2 regions of the Acidipropionibacterium jensenii genome follow, and region 2 is predicted to be linked to the other one. Evidence: predicted binding sites of a transcription regulator. Region 2 holds the regulator's gene; the other holds the start of a gene.
The links. Region 2 encodes HrcA, which represses chaperone genes, less so after heat shock. Its sites were predicted from a motif close to TTGGCACTCGNNNNNNNCGAGTGCCAA; they were not measured.

Region 1 (7,593 bases), 1.0 Mb from region 2:
AAAAACCCGATCGCCGCGCCCACCCGGAGCCTGCCCTGGGGATCCTTGGTGGCGTGCGGGTACTGATCGGCCTTCACGAAGTCCTTGAGGGTGAACAGCCCCTTGAGCCGGCCGTCGGAGTCGACCAGCGGCAGCTTCTCGATCTTGTGGGCGGCCAGCAGCTTCAGCGCGTCGGAGGGGTGGGTGCCGACCGGGGCGGTGACCAGCGGGGTGCGGGTCATCACCTCGCTGATCGGGCGGAGCGGGTTCTCCTCGAAGCGCATGTCGCGGTTGGTGATGATGCCGACCAGGTGCCGGGTCTCGTCGACCACCGGGACGCCGGAGATCCGGTAGGTGTGGCACAGCGTCTCGGCGTCGGCCAGGGTGGCCTCGGCGCCGATTGTGATGGGCTCGTCGACCATCCCGGCCTCCGAGCGCTTCACCTGGTCGACCATCACCGCCTGCTGGTCGATCGGGGCGTTGCGGTGCAGAATCCCCAGGCCGCCCTCGCGGGCCATCGCGACCGCCATCCGGGTCTCGGTGACGGTGTCCATCGCGGCGCTGATGAGGGGCATCGCCAGCCGGATCGAGCGCGACACCTGGGTGGCGGTGTCGACCTCGGAGGGGATGACGTTGCTCTCCACCGGTTGCAGCAGCACATCGTCGAATGTCAACGCCAGTGGCGCGATCTCATCAAGGGTGGGAGTGCGTTCGGGATCGTTGGGACCGACGGCGTCGCTCATGGGCAGCCTTTCACCAGGGTGGTCGACATCCTAGTCCGAGCCGGCCGGGGGCCGACGGGCCGCTCACATGCCCGTCACGGAGGGTCCGGCCGCACCGGACGGCCCGGTCGCGGTGCCGCTGCGCGCCGTCCCGGGAGTGGACCCGCGCAGCTGGTGGGCGACCAGGTTCAGGCGGGACCGGACCGGGGTCCACCACCGGCAGGCCGCCGCCGCCAGGGCGGCCACCGGCAGGGCCAGGAAGGGGGAGGAGAACCACTGCAGGAAGCACAGGCCCGAGCCGATCAGTCCGGCGGCGGTCAGCGCGGCCAGCCAGCGGCGGCGCAGCGGGATCAGGGCCACCAGGACCAGCGGCGGAATGAGGTACCAGGGCTGGAGCCCGGCCCCGCACAGCGCGAAGGCGGTCATCACCGCGGCCTGCAGGACGATCGGCCGGCCGAGCGGTCCGGACCCGCCCCGACGCCCCGGCACCGGACCCCACCGGAACCAGCACCACACGATCGCCACCGCGGTGAGCACCAGGCTGACGGCGGTGGCGATCGGCACCATCGCGGCGATCGGCACCCCGCCCCAGCCGATCATCTGGACCAGCAGCGCGATCGGGGAGTCACTGGTCACCGAGGCGGGACTGCCGGCGGTGGAGTTCAGCCAGCCCAGCCCCAGCCCGCCGATCGAGGAGATCGCCGCGAAGGCGGCCACCGCCGGCACCGCACCCACCAGAATGCGCCCGGCCAGCGGACCCCAGCCGTCCCTCGCGCCGTCCTTGACGGCCTGCCGGTGCACCAGAGCGACCAGCCCGATGCCTGCCAGCACCCCGGGCTGCTTGAGGGTCCCGGCGAGGCCGACCAGCACTCCCCCGACGACCAGCCCGAGCCAGGGTCGGGAGGCCCGGGCCAGAGCCAGGCCGGCCCACAGGGCGCACAGCGCCACCGCCAGTTCCAGACCGTCGTTGTGCATGCCGCCGACGATGTTGAGCAGCACGAAGGGGTTGGCCACGGTGAGCCACAGGGCCGACTGTGGGTCGGCCCCCAGGGACCGGGCCAGCCCGATGACGGCCGCGGCGAGGAGCACCATCGCCAGCATCGCCGGGATCCGCATCGCGACCGCCGCCCAGTACGTGTGGTCGCGGGCCAGCGCCGTCATCGCCGCCTGGATCCACAGCGAGCCCGGCGGGTAGACCGCGGTGGTGCCGCTCCAGTGGTCGTCCACACGCGCGGCGAGCTGTCCGGCCTGGGACTGGGCGACCAGGTACGGATTGTGTCCGTGCCGCAGCAGCCAGCCCTGGGCGGCGTAGGCCCAGCCGTCCAGACTGAGCACCGGGCGGGTGGGCAGCAGCGGCACCGACCAGACCGCCGCCGACAGCAGTCGGTGGGAGCGCAGCACCGCCGAGCGCAACCATGCTGCCAGCAGCAGCACCAGGCCGAGCAGACCGGCCAGCCAGGGGCCGATCTCCATTCCGGCCGGATCGGCGGGATGGCCCGGCGCGGCATCGGTCCACGCCCACCAGGAGATCAGTGCCGACCCGAGCAGGCCGACGACCAGCACCTCGCCGAGCCGCAGTCGGCGTGAGGTAACGGTCATCGGGGTCCTCTCGGTCACGGTGGCACCACCATATCCGGGTCCTGCCCGGACGCAGTTCGGCCCCGGCACCCTGGGGTGCCGGGGCCGAACGTGCGCCTGAGGCGCTCAGCTCATGCGCTCTGTCGAGCGGGGACTGAGATCACTTCTTGTCGTCCTCGTCCTCCGGCTTGTCCACCACGAGGGTCTCGGTGGTGAGCAGCAGGGAGGCGATCGATGCGGCATTGGCCAGCGCGGAGCGGGTGACCTTCACCGGGTCGATGACGCCGTCGGAGACCAGATCGACGTACTCGCCGGTCTTGCCGTTGTAGCCGTGTCCGGGCTCCATCTCGGAGACCTTCGAGACGATGACGTATCCGGGCTCTCCGCCGTTCTCGGCGATCCAGCGCAGGGGCTCGCGGACGGCCTTCTCGACGATCTTGACGCCGACCAGCTCGTCGCCGGTCAGGTCCAGTCCGTCGGACAGCACCCGGGCGGCGTGGATGAGGGAGGAGCCGCCACCGGCGACAATCCCCTCCTCGATCGCTGCGCGGGTGGCCGAGACGGCGTCCTCGATGCGGTGCTTCTTCTCGTTGAGCTCCACCTCGGTGGCGGCACCCACGCGGATGACGCACACCCCGCCGGCCAGCTTCGCGATCCGCTCCTGGAGCTTCTCGCGATCCCAGTCGGAGTCGGAGGCGTCGTACTCGGCGCGCAACTGAGCCACGCGACCGGCGACATCCTCCTTGGCGCCGGCACCGTCGACGATGGTCGTGTTGTCCTTGGACACCACGATCTTCTTGGCGCGGCCCAGAACCTCGAGGCCGACCTGGTCGAGCTTGAGCCCGACCTCGGGGGCGATGACCTGGCCACCGGTGAGGGTGGCGATGTCCTGGAGCATGGCCTTGCGGCGGTCGCCGAAGGCTGGGGCCTTGACGGCAACCGAGTTGAAGGTGCCACGGATCTTGTTGACGACCAAGGTGGACAGCGCCTCCCCGTCGACGTCCTCGGCCACGATGAACAGCGTGCCCTTGGCGGCGATGACCTTCTCCAGCAGCGGCAGGAGGTCGTTCATCGACGAGATCTTGCCGGAGTTGATGAGGATGTAGGGATCCTCGAGGACGGCCTCCATGCGATCGGAGTCGGTCACCATGTACGGGGACAGGTAGCCCTTGTCGAACTGCATGCCCTCGGTGAACTCGAGCTCGGTGCCGAAGGTCTGGGACTCGTCGACGGTGATGACACCGTCCTTGCCGACCTTGTCGAAGGCCTCGGCGATGAGCTTGCCGATCTCCTGGTCACGGCTGGAGATGGTGGCGACATTGGCCATGTCGTCGGTGGTCTCCACGGCCCGCGAGATCGACTTGAGCTCGGCGGTGACGGCCTCCACGGCCTTGTCGATGCCGCGCTTGAGACCCACCGGGTTGGAACCCGAGGCCACTGCGCGCAGGCCCTCGTGGACCAGCGCCTGGGCCAGCACGGTCGCGGTGGTGGTGCCATCACCGGCGACGTCGTTGGTCTTGGTGGCGACCTCCTTGGCGAGCTGTGCGCCGAGGTTCTCGTACGGATCGGCGAGGTCGACCTCCTTGGCGACGGTGACGCCGTCGTTGGTGATGGTCGGTGCACCCCACTGCTTGTCAAGGACCACGTAGCGGCCCTTGGGGCCGAGGGTCACCTTGACGGTGTCGGCGAGGGTGTCGACGCCGCGCTCAAGAGAGCGACGGGCCTCCTCGTCAAACTGAAGCTGCTTGGCTGCCATGTACTCAGTGCCTCACTTCTCGACAACAGCAAGAATGTCACGAGCGTTGAGGAGCAGGTACTCCTCGCCGTCGTACTTGACCTCGGTGCCGCCGTACTTGGAGAAGATGACGATGTCATTCTCCTTGACGTCCATCGGCACCCGGGTGCCCTTGTCATCTACCCGACCGGGACCGGCGGCGACGACACGGCCCTCCTGCGGCTTCTCCTTGGCAGTGTCCGGAATAACCAGTCCGGAAGCAGTGGTCTGCTCGGCCTCGAGAGGCTGGACGAGGACACGGTCCTCGAGCGGCTTGATCGTGGTTGCCACGTCAATACCCCTTTCATGATGAAGACGAATCGTTGAATGCCACTCACCAGGGGTTGCGAGCCCCGAGCTGTGAACCGGGCCGTCGACGTCGCGGGAGTCATCGGTCCGCTGGCACACCCCCTTGGGGAGTGCCAACAAGAAAAATACACCGGCGTTAGCACTCCTTCAACCCGAGTGCCAGACGACGGGGGCCGGGGCGCTGTCGTGGCGAGGTGGTTCGCCGTGTCTGGTGACGCGGCGCCCCGGCACCGGCAGAATGCAGCCATGATGATCACCCTGGCCGGATCCTTCGAGATCAGCCTGCCCGCCGAACGAGGCATCGTCCATCTCACCGCCGGCGCCGAGGGCAGCGACCGACAGGCCGTCGCCCAGCAGGCGACCGACATCACCGAGGCGCTGCGCCGCCAGCTCGTCCAGCTCCGTGACTCAGGAGTGGCGACCTGGTACTCGGTGGATGCGCAGACCACCGCGTCGTGGCGCCCGCACCACAACGACGGGACCGTGCTGCCGCTGCACCACCGGGCCAGTACGCCGGTCGCGGTGAAGTTCAGCGACTTCGCGGCACTGTCGGACAGCTGCGCCCGGTGGGCCGAGACCGCCGGACTGTCGATCGACCGGGTGGACTGGGCGCTGACCACCGCGACCCGCGACCGGGTCCGCGACGAGGTGCTCACCGGGGCCCTGCACGATGCGGTTCACCGCGCCGAGGTGCTCGCATCCGCCGCCGGACAGGCGGATCCACAGGTCATCGCGATCGCCGATCCCGGCCTCCTGGACCGCGTCTCGGCGGGATCCGACCAGCCGGGCCCGGTCGCTGCCCTGGCCCTTCGGGGAGCCGCCGGAGGCGGCTCGGTTGAGCTGTCCCCCGCCGACATCACCGTGTCCTCGACGGTACACGTCCGGTTCCAGGTCTGAGCCGCCCACTCCGGAGCGCCTCGACCCGGTGACCGGGAAGGTTCGACGCGATTGCCGGGCCCCGGTCCATCACCCTCTCGGCCACTGGGCCGTGGTGCGACGCGGTGGCCGGGGATCAGCCGGTGATCCGCTCGGCCACCAGTGCGCGGGCTCCGTGCCCCGTCGGGGTGAGGATGAGGGTTGCCGCGCCCCGACCGGAGGGACGCAGTCGTCGTCGCAGCGCGGCCGGGTCGACGTCGACGCCGCGCTTCTTGATCTCCAGCCTGCCCACCCGGTGCTGACGCACCCAGGTCCTCAGGGCCCGCTCCTGGAGCGGGAGTTCCTCGATCACTCTGAAACAGGTGAGCCAGGGGGAGGGCGTCGGCGTCGCGGCCAGCAGATAGGCCACCCCGGGAGCGGGCAGGTGCACCGGCCGACCACCGGCGGCGGCGCGCATCGCCCTGGCGCGGATCACCGCCGGATGCGGCTCGGCGAGGAACTCGCCGACGGGCCCGGTGCCGAGCTCGGTCTCCCCGCCGGGCAGGGCGATCGCCGGTTCGGGAGTCTCCCCCACCAGAATCGCGGTGTGGCCGGGCCGCGTCCGCCCGGGCGCTGCCGGACCGGCCCACAGGGTGGCCTCCACCAGATCGTGACGGTGCCCCACCCAGGTGACCGCGACGGCCTCGGGAAGGATCTCCCTGGGCACCCCCGGACCCAGCTTGACGACGGTGGAGACCCCCCGCCCCACCGCGGTCATGTCCATCACGAAGTCCCAGGCGGGTCGGATGTCCTCGACCCGCCAGCTGCGCCCCCGTCCGGTCCGCCTCGCCGGGTCGAGAAGGATCGCGGTGTCCGGGCCGGCGCCGGCCAGCAGATCGGCGGCCAGCTCCTCGGCGTCCCCCTCGAGGACCCTCGCCCCGGGAAGGTTGTGGCGGGCGAGCACCGCCAGGGCGGGGTCGATCTCCACGGCAGTCACCTCGAGGCCCAGATCCAGGCAGGCCCTGGCATCGGCCCCGCAGGCGCAGCCCAGATCGATCACCCGGCGGACTCCGGCGTCGGCCAGCTGCCCGGCCCGCCACCGGGAGACCGGTCCACGGGTGGCCTGCTCCAGCCCGTCGCGGGTCCACAGCATCGAGTCGGCGTCCTGGCCGATCTTGGCCAGTGCAGTGGGCCTCAGCGATGCCTGGTCCAGGGCTGCGGCCGCCAGCTCGGGAGGCATCCATGAGCGGAGCCGTTCGGCCGCCGACAGGGCATCGGGGTCGCGTTCGGCCCGGGCCGCGGCCAGCGCCTCGGCCCCCTCCGCAGACACCAGTCGACGCGCCACCGCAGGATCCATGGTCCTCAATCTACGGGCGGGGTCACAGCAACGAGTAGCTCCACCCGGTCGGTCGCCCGTCGTGGTAGGGGATGCAGCCGTGGAACTGGTTGACCTGCGGGTCGAAGACCAGTGGCAGGAAGTACCGGTCCCCCTCCCACATCGGCAGCTCGGACAGCTGGTCGATCCGCTGCCAGCTCAACGGCCCCTCGGCGTTGGCGTCTGGGATCTGGCCGTGCCAGGAGTCGATGACGAAGACCAGACCGAAGTGGTCCGAGCCGTCCTTGCCGAAGCCTGGCCAGGAGACCGTGCCGCGCAGCCTCATGGCGTCGACCTCGATGGACGCCTCCTCGCGCAGTTCCCGGCGCATCCCGGCGGCGACGTCCTCCCCGGGCTCGACCTTGCCGCCCAGCCCGTTGTACTTGCCGAGCTGGTCGTCGTAGGAACGGGCGACCCGGTGCACCATTAGCACCCGTTGCCCGTCGGGGTGGAGCACGAATCCGAGGGTGGTCAGCACCGGAGTCATCATGGTCCCCAGTCTGCCCCCGGGGTCGAGGGTGGCTGGTGCGGGCAGCGATGCGGGCGGCGTCCGGGACAGGGCCGTGAGCTCAAGGGGCCGGGTGCAGGTTGGACGCGCTGGGAGGGTGCCTACTCTGGGATCAAGGGATTCGAGTCCTGCGCGACACACCGCACACCGCGTGGTTCGCACACCGCGTCCTCCCCGCACACAGTCGGATACGCACGGTGTCGGACAGGCACGGTGTCGACCGCGCTGCCACCGGCACAGGTGGTCGCCCGCGCGAGCAGCACCGACCGCGTCACCGCCGACGTCCGCCGCAGACCCGACCCGCACGAGGAGGACCGATGAGTCGAGCACTGTGGACCGACCGACCAGGACCTGTCACCCGCCCGCCCGCGGTGGCCGGGATGTTCTACCCCGCCGATCCCGGGGAGCTGGCAGCCTGGATCGACGGCGCCCTGAACCGGGCCGCGGCGATGCCGGTGCCCGAGGGGGTCGACCCCGGTCGGGTCCGGGCACT
Region 2 (7,593 bases):
GTGCCGGTGCTGGCCACCACGGCCACCGCCAACTCGCGGGTGGTCACCGATGTCGTCGAGCAGATCGCCCCGGCCGACCAGCCCGGCGAGGACCGCGGGGTCTTCGTGCTGCGCGGCCCGCTGGCCCGCGACTCCCTGCGACTGGGGGTGCTGGATCTCCCCCGCCCCGAGCTGCGACTGGCCTGGTTGTGCTCCCATCTCGGCGAGTGCACCGGCTCGGGGATCATCTACTGCCTCACCGTCTCGGCCGCCGAGGACACCGCCCGGGCACTCGTCGAGGCCGGCCACCACGTCAAGGTCTACACCGGGCGCACCGACGCCGAGGAGCGCGCCGATCTGGAGACCGAGCTCACCGGGAACCGGGTGAAGGCGCTGGTGGCCACCAGCGCCCTGGGAATGGGATTCGACAAGCCGGACCTGGGCTTCGTCATCCACCTGGGGGCACCGAGCTCACCGGTGGCCTACTACCAGCAGGTCGGCCGCGCCGGCCGCGCCACCGCCTCGGCCGACGTCCTGCTGCTGCCCGGGCCGGAGGACCGCGACATCTGGCACTACTTCGCCACCAGCGGGATGCCCACCGAGCAGCGCGCCGACGCCGTGCTGTCGGCGCTGTCCACCGAGCAGACGCTGTCCACCCCGGCCCTGGAGGCCCGGGTCGACATCCGCCGCAGTCCCCTGGAGCTGCTGCTCAAGGTGCTGGCCGTCGACGGCGCGGTGGAGCGGGTCCAGGGAGGCTGGCGGTCCACCGGCCGGGGCTGGGTCTACGACGCCCAGCGGTACGCCCGGATCGCCGCCGCCCGGGCCGCCGAGCAGGACGCCATGGAGCGCTACGAGCACCTGGACAGCTGCCGGATGAGGTTCCTCACCGGACAGCTGGACGATCCCGACACCACCCCGTGCGGGCGCTGCGATGTCTGCGCCGGAGCATGGTACCCCACCGACGTCGACCCGGACCAGCAGGACCGGGCGCGCCAGGCGCTGGACCGGGTCGGGGTGCCGGTCGAGCCCCGGCGCAGCTGGCCGACCGGCCTGGACCGGCTCGGGGTCGATCTGAGGGGTCGCATCCCTGTCGACCAGCAGGCCCGCGAGGGCCGGGTGATCGCCAGGCTCTCCGACCTGGGCTGGGGAGGACCGCTGCGCGAGCTGCTCACCACCGACGAGCAGGGCCGCCCGGTCGACGCCGAGGTGCCCGCCGGCCTGGCGGGGGCCTGCCTGCGGGTGCTCGCCGAGTGGGACTGGTCGCTGCGACCGGCTGCGGTGGTCCGGGTGCCCTCTGTGAGCCGGCCGCGACTGGTGGACTCGCTGGCCGCCGGGGTCGCCCGGGCCGGGCGGCTCGACGACCTGGGATCCCTGGACCTGGCACCCGGCGCCGAACCGCTGGACCCGCACGTCAACTCCGCCTTCCGGATCCGAGACCTGCAGGGCCGGTTCCGGGTCGGTGAAGGGCTGGCCGAGCGGATCGGCGCCCTGGCCGGGGCCCCGGTGCTGCTGGTCGACGATGTCATCATCAGCCGCTGGACCATGACGGTGGCGGCCCGGCAGCTCCGGCTGGCCGGTGCCGGCGAGATCCTGCCGCTGGCCCTGGCGCTGGGCTCCTGAGCGCGACTCCACCGGAAGACCGCGGGGACTCCACCGGAAGACCGCGGGGAGGAGGCGTATGGAGGAAGCGTGTGGAGGGATTGCAGGGAATCGTGGCGCGATGAGTAGCGTTCGTGGTGAGGAAACACCGATACGAGGAGGAAGTATGTCTTTCAGCAGGTTCATCGGCCGGTCGCTCCTGTCGACCACCTTCATCAGTGGCGGCATCGGAGAGCTGCAGAACGCCGACAAGCTCGCCCCTGCACTGGACGCCGCCAGGGAGAAGCTGCCCGCCGGGCTGCGCGAGGCCGCCGGTCAGGTGGACTCCGAGACCCTGGTGAAGCTCGACGGCATCGTGATGGCCGCCGCCGGAGCCGGTGTGGCGCTGGGTATCCTGCCGCGGCTGTCGGCCGCCGTGCTGGCCGCCCAGATGGTCCCGGTGACCGTCGTCGGCCACCGGTTCTGGGAGAAGGAGGGCGAGGAGCGTCAGGGCAACAAGATCCACTTCTTCAAGAACGCCAGCCTGGCCGGCGGGCTGCTGCTGATCGCCCTGGGCGGACGCTCGAAGTGAGTCGGGCCGCCGGGCGGCTCACAGCTGGCTGAGAGCCTGCAGCTGGGCCAGTCCGACTACCGGTGCGGTGGAGGCGCGCAGGACGGCGTCGGCCACCAGCACCGGGACCGCACCGGCCCCGGTAAAAGCTGACAGCTCCTCGGGGGTGATGCCGCCCTCCGGGCCGACCACCATTATCACCTCTCCGGAGGCGGGCAGGTCGGACGGGCGGATCGGGTCGGTGGCGCTCTCGTGGAGGACGAAGGCCCCCTGGGCCGTCGAGATCCGGGAGCGCAGCTGGGCGGTGCTGGCCATCGTCACCGTCGGCACCCGGAACCGGCGCGACTGCTTGGTGGCCTCGCGGGCGGTGCTGCGCCAGCGGTCCAAGGCCTTCTCGCGCTTCTCGGCCCCCCACCGGACGATCGACCGGGATGCCTGCCAAGCGATGATCTCGTCGACGCCGAGCTCGGTGAGGGTCTCGACGACCAGGTCGGCGCGCGGCCCCTTGATGAGGGCCTGGACGGCCACCCAGCGAATCGGGTGGTCGGGGCTGGAGAGTCTGTCGACCACCTCCACCCGCACCGCACTGCGGCTCACCTCGACCGCCGGTCCCCGCACGGCGGTGCCGTGGCCGTCGGTCACCAGCACCGACTCGCCCACCTCGATCCGCCGCACGGTTGCGGCGTGATGGCCCTCGGACCCGGTGATCTCGACGATGTCGCCCGGACCGGCGTCACCGATCTCAGCGATGAAGCAGGGATTGCTCATCCTCCGAAGGCCTCCTTGAGGCGGGAGAAGACCCCCTTCGAACCGGAGGTGTGCACCGAGGCGCGACCCTCGTGCTCACCCCGCGACTCGGCGAACTCTCGCAGCAGGTCCTTCTGGTGCCCGTCGAGCTTCGTGGGCGTCCTCACCAGCAGGGAGACCCCCAGGTCACCCCGGCCGCCGCCGCGCAGCCGCGGGATGCCGCGGCCCTCCACGACGATCCGGGCCCCGGACTGGGTTCCGGCGGGAATCTCCACCTCGACGCTGGACTGGTCCTCGTCCATGTCCTCGCGGTCGGCCTCCAGAGTGCGCACCGAGACCGTGGTGCCAAGCGCCGCAGCGGTCATCGGCACCTCGATGGCCATCTCCAGGTTCGCGCCGTCGCGGCGGAAGACCTCGTGAGGGGCCACCGACAGTTCGACGTAGAGGTCGCCGGCCGGACCGCCGCCGGGGCCGACCTCTCCCTGGGAGTCCAGATGGATCCGGTTGCCGTCGTCGACGCCGGCCGGGATCTTGACGTTGATGGTGCGCGAGGTGCGCACCCTGCCCTCCCCCGAGCACTCGGAGCAGGGGTTCGGGATGACGCTGCCGTAGCCCCGGCAGGTGGGGCAGGGCTGGGTGGTACGGATGTCGCCGAGGAAGGACCGCTGCACGGTGATCACCTCGCCGGCTCCCTCGCAGGTGGTGCAGGTGACCGGCTCGGAGTCCCCGTCGGACCCCTTGCCGTGGCACTTCGGGCAGACCACCGCGGTGTCGACGTCCAGAGGCTTGGTGACCCCGAAGACCGCCTCGGCCAGAGTCAGACGCAACCGGACCAGGGCGTCCTGGCCACGACGCACCCGGGAGCGCGGACCGCGCCGCGACCCGCCCTGCCCGCCGAACGGCGAGCCGCCGCCGAACATCGCGTCGACCAGGTTAGTGAAGTCGAACCCGCCGCCGCCGAATCCGGCGTCGCCGAAACCGCCCGCGCCCTGGTGGGCCGGGTCGCCGCCGCGGTCGAAGACCGCCCTCTTCTGGGGGTCCTGGAGCACCTCGTAGGCCTCCTGGACCTCCTTGAAGGCCTCCTCGGAACCGGGTCCGGCGACATCGGGGTGGAGCTTCATCGCCTTCTTGCGGTAGGCGCGCTTGATGTCATCGGCACTCGCGTCGCGGGCGACGCCGAGGACCTCGTAGTAGTCACTGCTCATGGGGTGGGGTCATCCTTCTGCCAGGAATCTGCCGACATACCGGGCGATCGCCCGGACCGCGGCCATCGTCGAGGGGTAGTCCATCAGGGTGGGGCCGACGACGCCCAGTCCCGACCGGCCACCGTCGTCACCATAGGTGCTCACGACGACCGAGGTCGACTGGAAGTTCTCGTCGGAGTTCTCGGAGCCGATCCGCACGGTCAGACCTGCCGAACCGTCGGAGGTGGCGTCGCCGAGCAGGCGCAGCAGCACGACCTGCTCCTCCAGCGCCTCCAGAACGGGCTGGATGGAGGTGTGCAGGGTCGGTCCGAAGCGGGTGAGATTGGGCACCCCGGAGACCAGCACCCGTGCCGACGGGTCGGCGGACAGGATCTCCAGGACGCCGGCGGTCACGCTGGCGGCCATCGGCCGGGTGGTCGGGTCGAACTCCTCGAGGAATCCGGACAGCAGGTCGGCAGACTCGGCCGGGGTGCGTCCGATCAGCAGCTGGTTGAGACGGTTGCGCAGCCTGGCCAGCAGGTCCTCGGTGGGGCCGGGAAGCTCCAGGGTGCGCTGCTCGACGGCGCCGGTGGAGGTGATCAGGACGATGAGCACCCGGTCGGCCGACAGTCCGACCAGCTCCAGGTGTCGGATCGACGAGGAGGAGGCCACCGGGTACTGCATGATCGCCACCTGATGGGTGATCTGGGCCAGCAGCCTCACCGTGCGGGTGACGATGTCGTCGATGTCGACCGCGCCGTTCATGAAGCTCGCGATCGCGCGTCGTTCGGGACCCGAGAGGGGTTTGACGGTGGCGATCCGGTCGACGAAGAGCCGGTAGCCCTTGTCGGTCGGGATCCGACCGGCGCTGGTGTGCGGATGGCTGATGTAGCCCTCCTCCTCCAGCGCGGCCATGTCATTGCGCACGGTGGCCGGCGAGACGTGCAGGCCGTGGCGCTCCACCAAGGCCTTGGATCCCACCGGCTCCCTGCTCGAGACGTAGTCGGTGACGATGGCCTTGAGCACGTCGAGTTTGCGATCGTCGAGCACTGCCCCTCCTCACCTCGGATCCCGTGAATTCTGGCACTCTTACAGAGCGAGTGCCAGTCTATCGCGGCGGGCCGTGGTGTTCGCGCCCCGCATCTTCCGTGCCATGCTGGCGGCATGGACATCACAGCCGAGGTCGAGTGGTCGCCGCTGACGGCGAGAGTGTGGACGACCCGCCTGGAGCCCTGCGCGGTGACCTGCGGGCTGGTGATCGGGGACGAGCACATCCTGCTGGTGGACACGGGTTCGACGCCGGAGCAGGGCCGCGCGCTGGCCTGGGGAGCGGCGCGCGCGATCGGCCGTCCGGTGGACCGGGTGGTGGTGACCCATTCCCACGAGGACCATTGCGGCGGGCTGGCCGGGGTGGCCGACGCCGAGGCGTGGATGCACCGAGCGGCGCTGGCGCATCTGGCCGATCCCCCAGCAGTCGCCCACCCCATCTCGCTTCTGGCGTATGTGGATCTGGGCGGGCTGGGGGCCGAGGTGCTCCATCCCGGTGCCGGCCACACCGACGGGGATCTCGTGGTGCGGGTGGCCGGGGAGGATGTCACCTTCACCGGGGATCTGGTGGAGACCTCCGGAGACCCGCAGGCCGACGACTCCACTGACTTCTGGAACTGGCCCTCGGCGGTCGGGTCGATGATCACCGCGACCGACGGCAAGGGGCGCTATGTGCCCGGCCACGGGGATCCGGTGGACGCCGACGCGGTGATGGCCCAGAACGCCGACATCGCGCGGTGCGTCGACCAGGTGAAGGCATCGATGGAGGCCGGGACGCCGGTCGATAAGATCCAGGCCGCCCACGAGTGGCCGTTCTCGAAGGACACGATCAGCGAGTGGATCCCCCGGATCGCCGATCAGCTGGCGGCCCGGGGAATCACCCGGAAGAACCTGCTTCCGTTGAGCAGACGCTGATATTCAGGAGCTGCTGGACGATGGGGAAACCTGGGCAGGGGCATCCTGGCCCGGCCCGCCCGCGTAGCGCACGCGGTACCAGCTTCCATTGATGTCCACATACGATTCCACCGATGGGTCAACCTGGAAGCCCTTGGGCAACGCGACGTCCGTGCTGAGCGCCCTCATCCACACTTCAGTCGTCGTTGACGTGTCGTGAGGCCTGCCGACATCGATCCTCCCCGACTCAGTGTCAATATCGCAGTACCACGGCAGAGTCCCGATGAGTGTCTTCGCCTTGTCAAAGGTCAGTTTCGGCGCATCTTTCACCGCCTCCTTCGTGCAGGCCGGTGACGGGGCCGAGGCACTCGCAGAAGAAGAGCGTGATGCCGAGGACGGACGAGCAGGAGTCCCTTTGTCGCCGGTCCCGGCACAACCCGACGTCACAGTCAAGATAGCAACGGCTCCCAATATTATTTTCCGGCCATGAGACATGCCGGTCACCCCAGCGCCGCCGAAGAATTCCAGGCACGTAGACCCATGAGGTCCGTGCAGTAATAACTCATTCCCTTTGGCCAAGGCTTCGTCCCCTTGACGATCCCCGCCACAGTCATACCGTTGGAGTTCGCGTAGTAGCAGGTCCCTCCTGAATCCCCGCCTCTGAACCCACCCTTATCACGGGTACCGTGATACAACTCAATGAGATGGTTGCTCGTCACCCCATCCACGGTCAGGGACCGACCAGTGCTATTGACCTTGTACCTGCAGATCTGGCCGGACGTGCTCCCTGACGTGCACATCCCATTGCCGAGCGGAAGGGTCGCCCACCGCGCGGCCGTGATGGGATGGCTGTCTCCACTTGACAGCCCACCGCTGAAGACCCGCTTGGCGTAGCTCGATCCCTTGATGAGCTTCCAATCGCCATAGCGGTTGGCATTGCCGGGATAGGCCGTCGTGTACTGCGTGCCCACCACGGAACCGTTGTTGGTGAAGCTGCTCCCCGTGCAATGACCGGCCGTCATCAGCGTATGGACGCCCTTGACCGTGATCGGAATCCCCGATGAGCAGTAGGAATTGCTCCAGCTGAGCCGCCCGCCCATATACCACGGCGACGAATCCGCGAGCCGCGTCGCAGCATCCTGACCTTCGGCACTCGGACGATATGACACAGCGACCGGACTCGACGTCCCCTTCGAGGAGGACGGCACCGACGTCTTGGCTTGAACCCTCTGTGTCAGAGCCGCTTCCTTCACGTCCACCTCAAGTGAGCCGTCATAGATCACCGGTCCCCAACCGACCATGTTGTCGCCCAACCCGAGGCTGACCGCAAGTGTCCGACCCGTGGCTTCGAGATCAGCCAGGGAGTGCGGAACGATATGGGTCTCGATGACAGCCTTCGGATGTTGGGCGCCAATCGCCTTGATGCTCGCCGTCAGCTCCGGCGTGGGATCCGACAGGTAGACCGCGAGGCCCTCATAGTGAGAACAGAACGCCGTACCGGTCGCGTTCCCCGGATGGTCGGCAATCAGGGCCGCGAGATCCTCGCCCATCTCGGTCATGTCCATGGTCGCATCGCCCGTCCAGGTGACCTGC

Region 1: the regulator HrcA is predicted to act here: its motif matches at 4,499-4,525, upstream of groES (co-chaperone GroES).

What each region holds. Positions count from the first base shown of each region.
Region 1 covers NZ_CP040635.1:1,876,179-1,883,771, reverse strand. Annotated here, with positions in the region: gene guaB (IMP dehydrogenase) at 1-722, opposite strand, end outside; gene mptB (polyprenol phosphomannose-dependent alpha 1,6 mannosyltransferase MptB) at 786-2,300, opposite strand; gene groL (chaperonin GroEL) at 2,440-4,035, opposite strand; gene groES (co-chaperone GroES) at 4,048-4,344, opposite strand; gene FEZ32_RS08325 (SIMPL domain-containing protein) at 4,609-5,259, shown strand; gene FEZ32_RS08320 (THUMP-like domain-containing protein) at 5,375-6,574, opposite strand; gene FEZ32_RS08315 (NUDIX hydrolase) at 6,597-7,082, opposite strand; gene amrB (AmmeMemoRadiSam system protein B) at 7,418-7,593, shown strand, end outside.
Region 2 covers NZ_CP040635.1:2,873,465-2,881,057, forward strand. Annotated here, with positions in the region: gene FEZ32_RS12830 (RecQ family ATP-dependent DNA helicase) at 1-1,599, shown strand, start outside; gene FEZ32_RS12835 (DoxX family membrane protein) at 1,745-2,149, shown strand; gene FEZ32_RS12840 (16S rRNA (uracil(1498)-N(3))-methyltransferase) at 2,168-2,896, opposite strand; gene dnaJ (molecular chaperone DnaJ) at 2,893-4,080, opposite strand; gene hrcA (heat-inducible transcriptional repressor HrcA) at 4,090-5,109, opposite strand; partial or broken gene FEZ32_RS12855 (MBL fold metallo-hydrolase) at 5,224-5,841, shown strand; gene FEZ32_RS12860 (hypothetical protein) at 6,025-6,330, opposite strand; gene FEZ32_RS12865 (chymotrypsin family serine protease) at 6,501-7,593, opposite strand, start outside.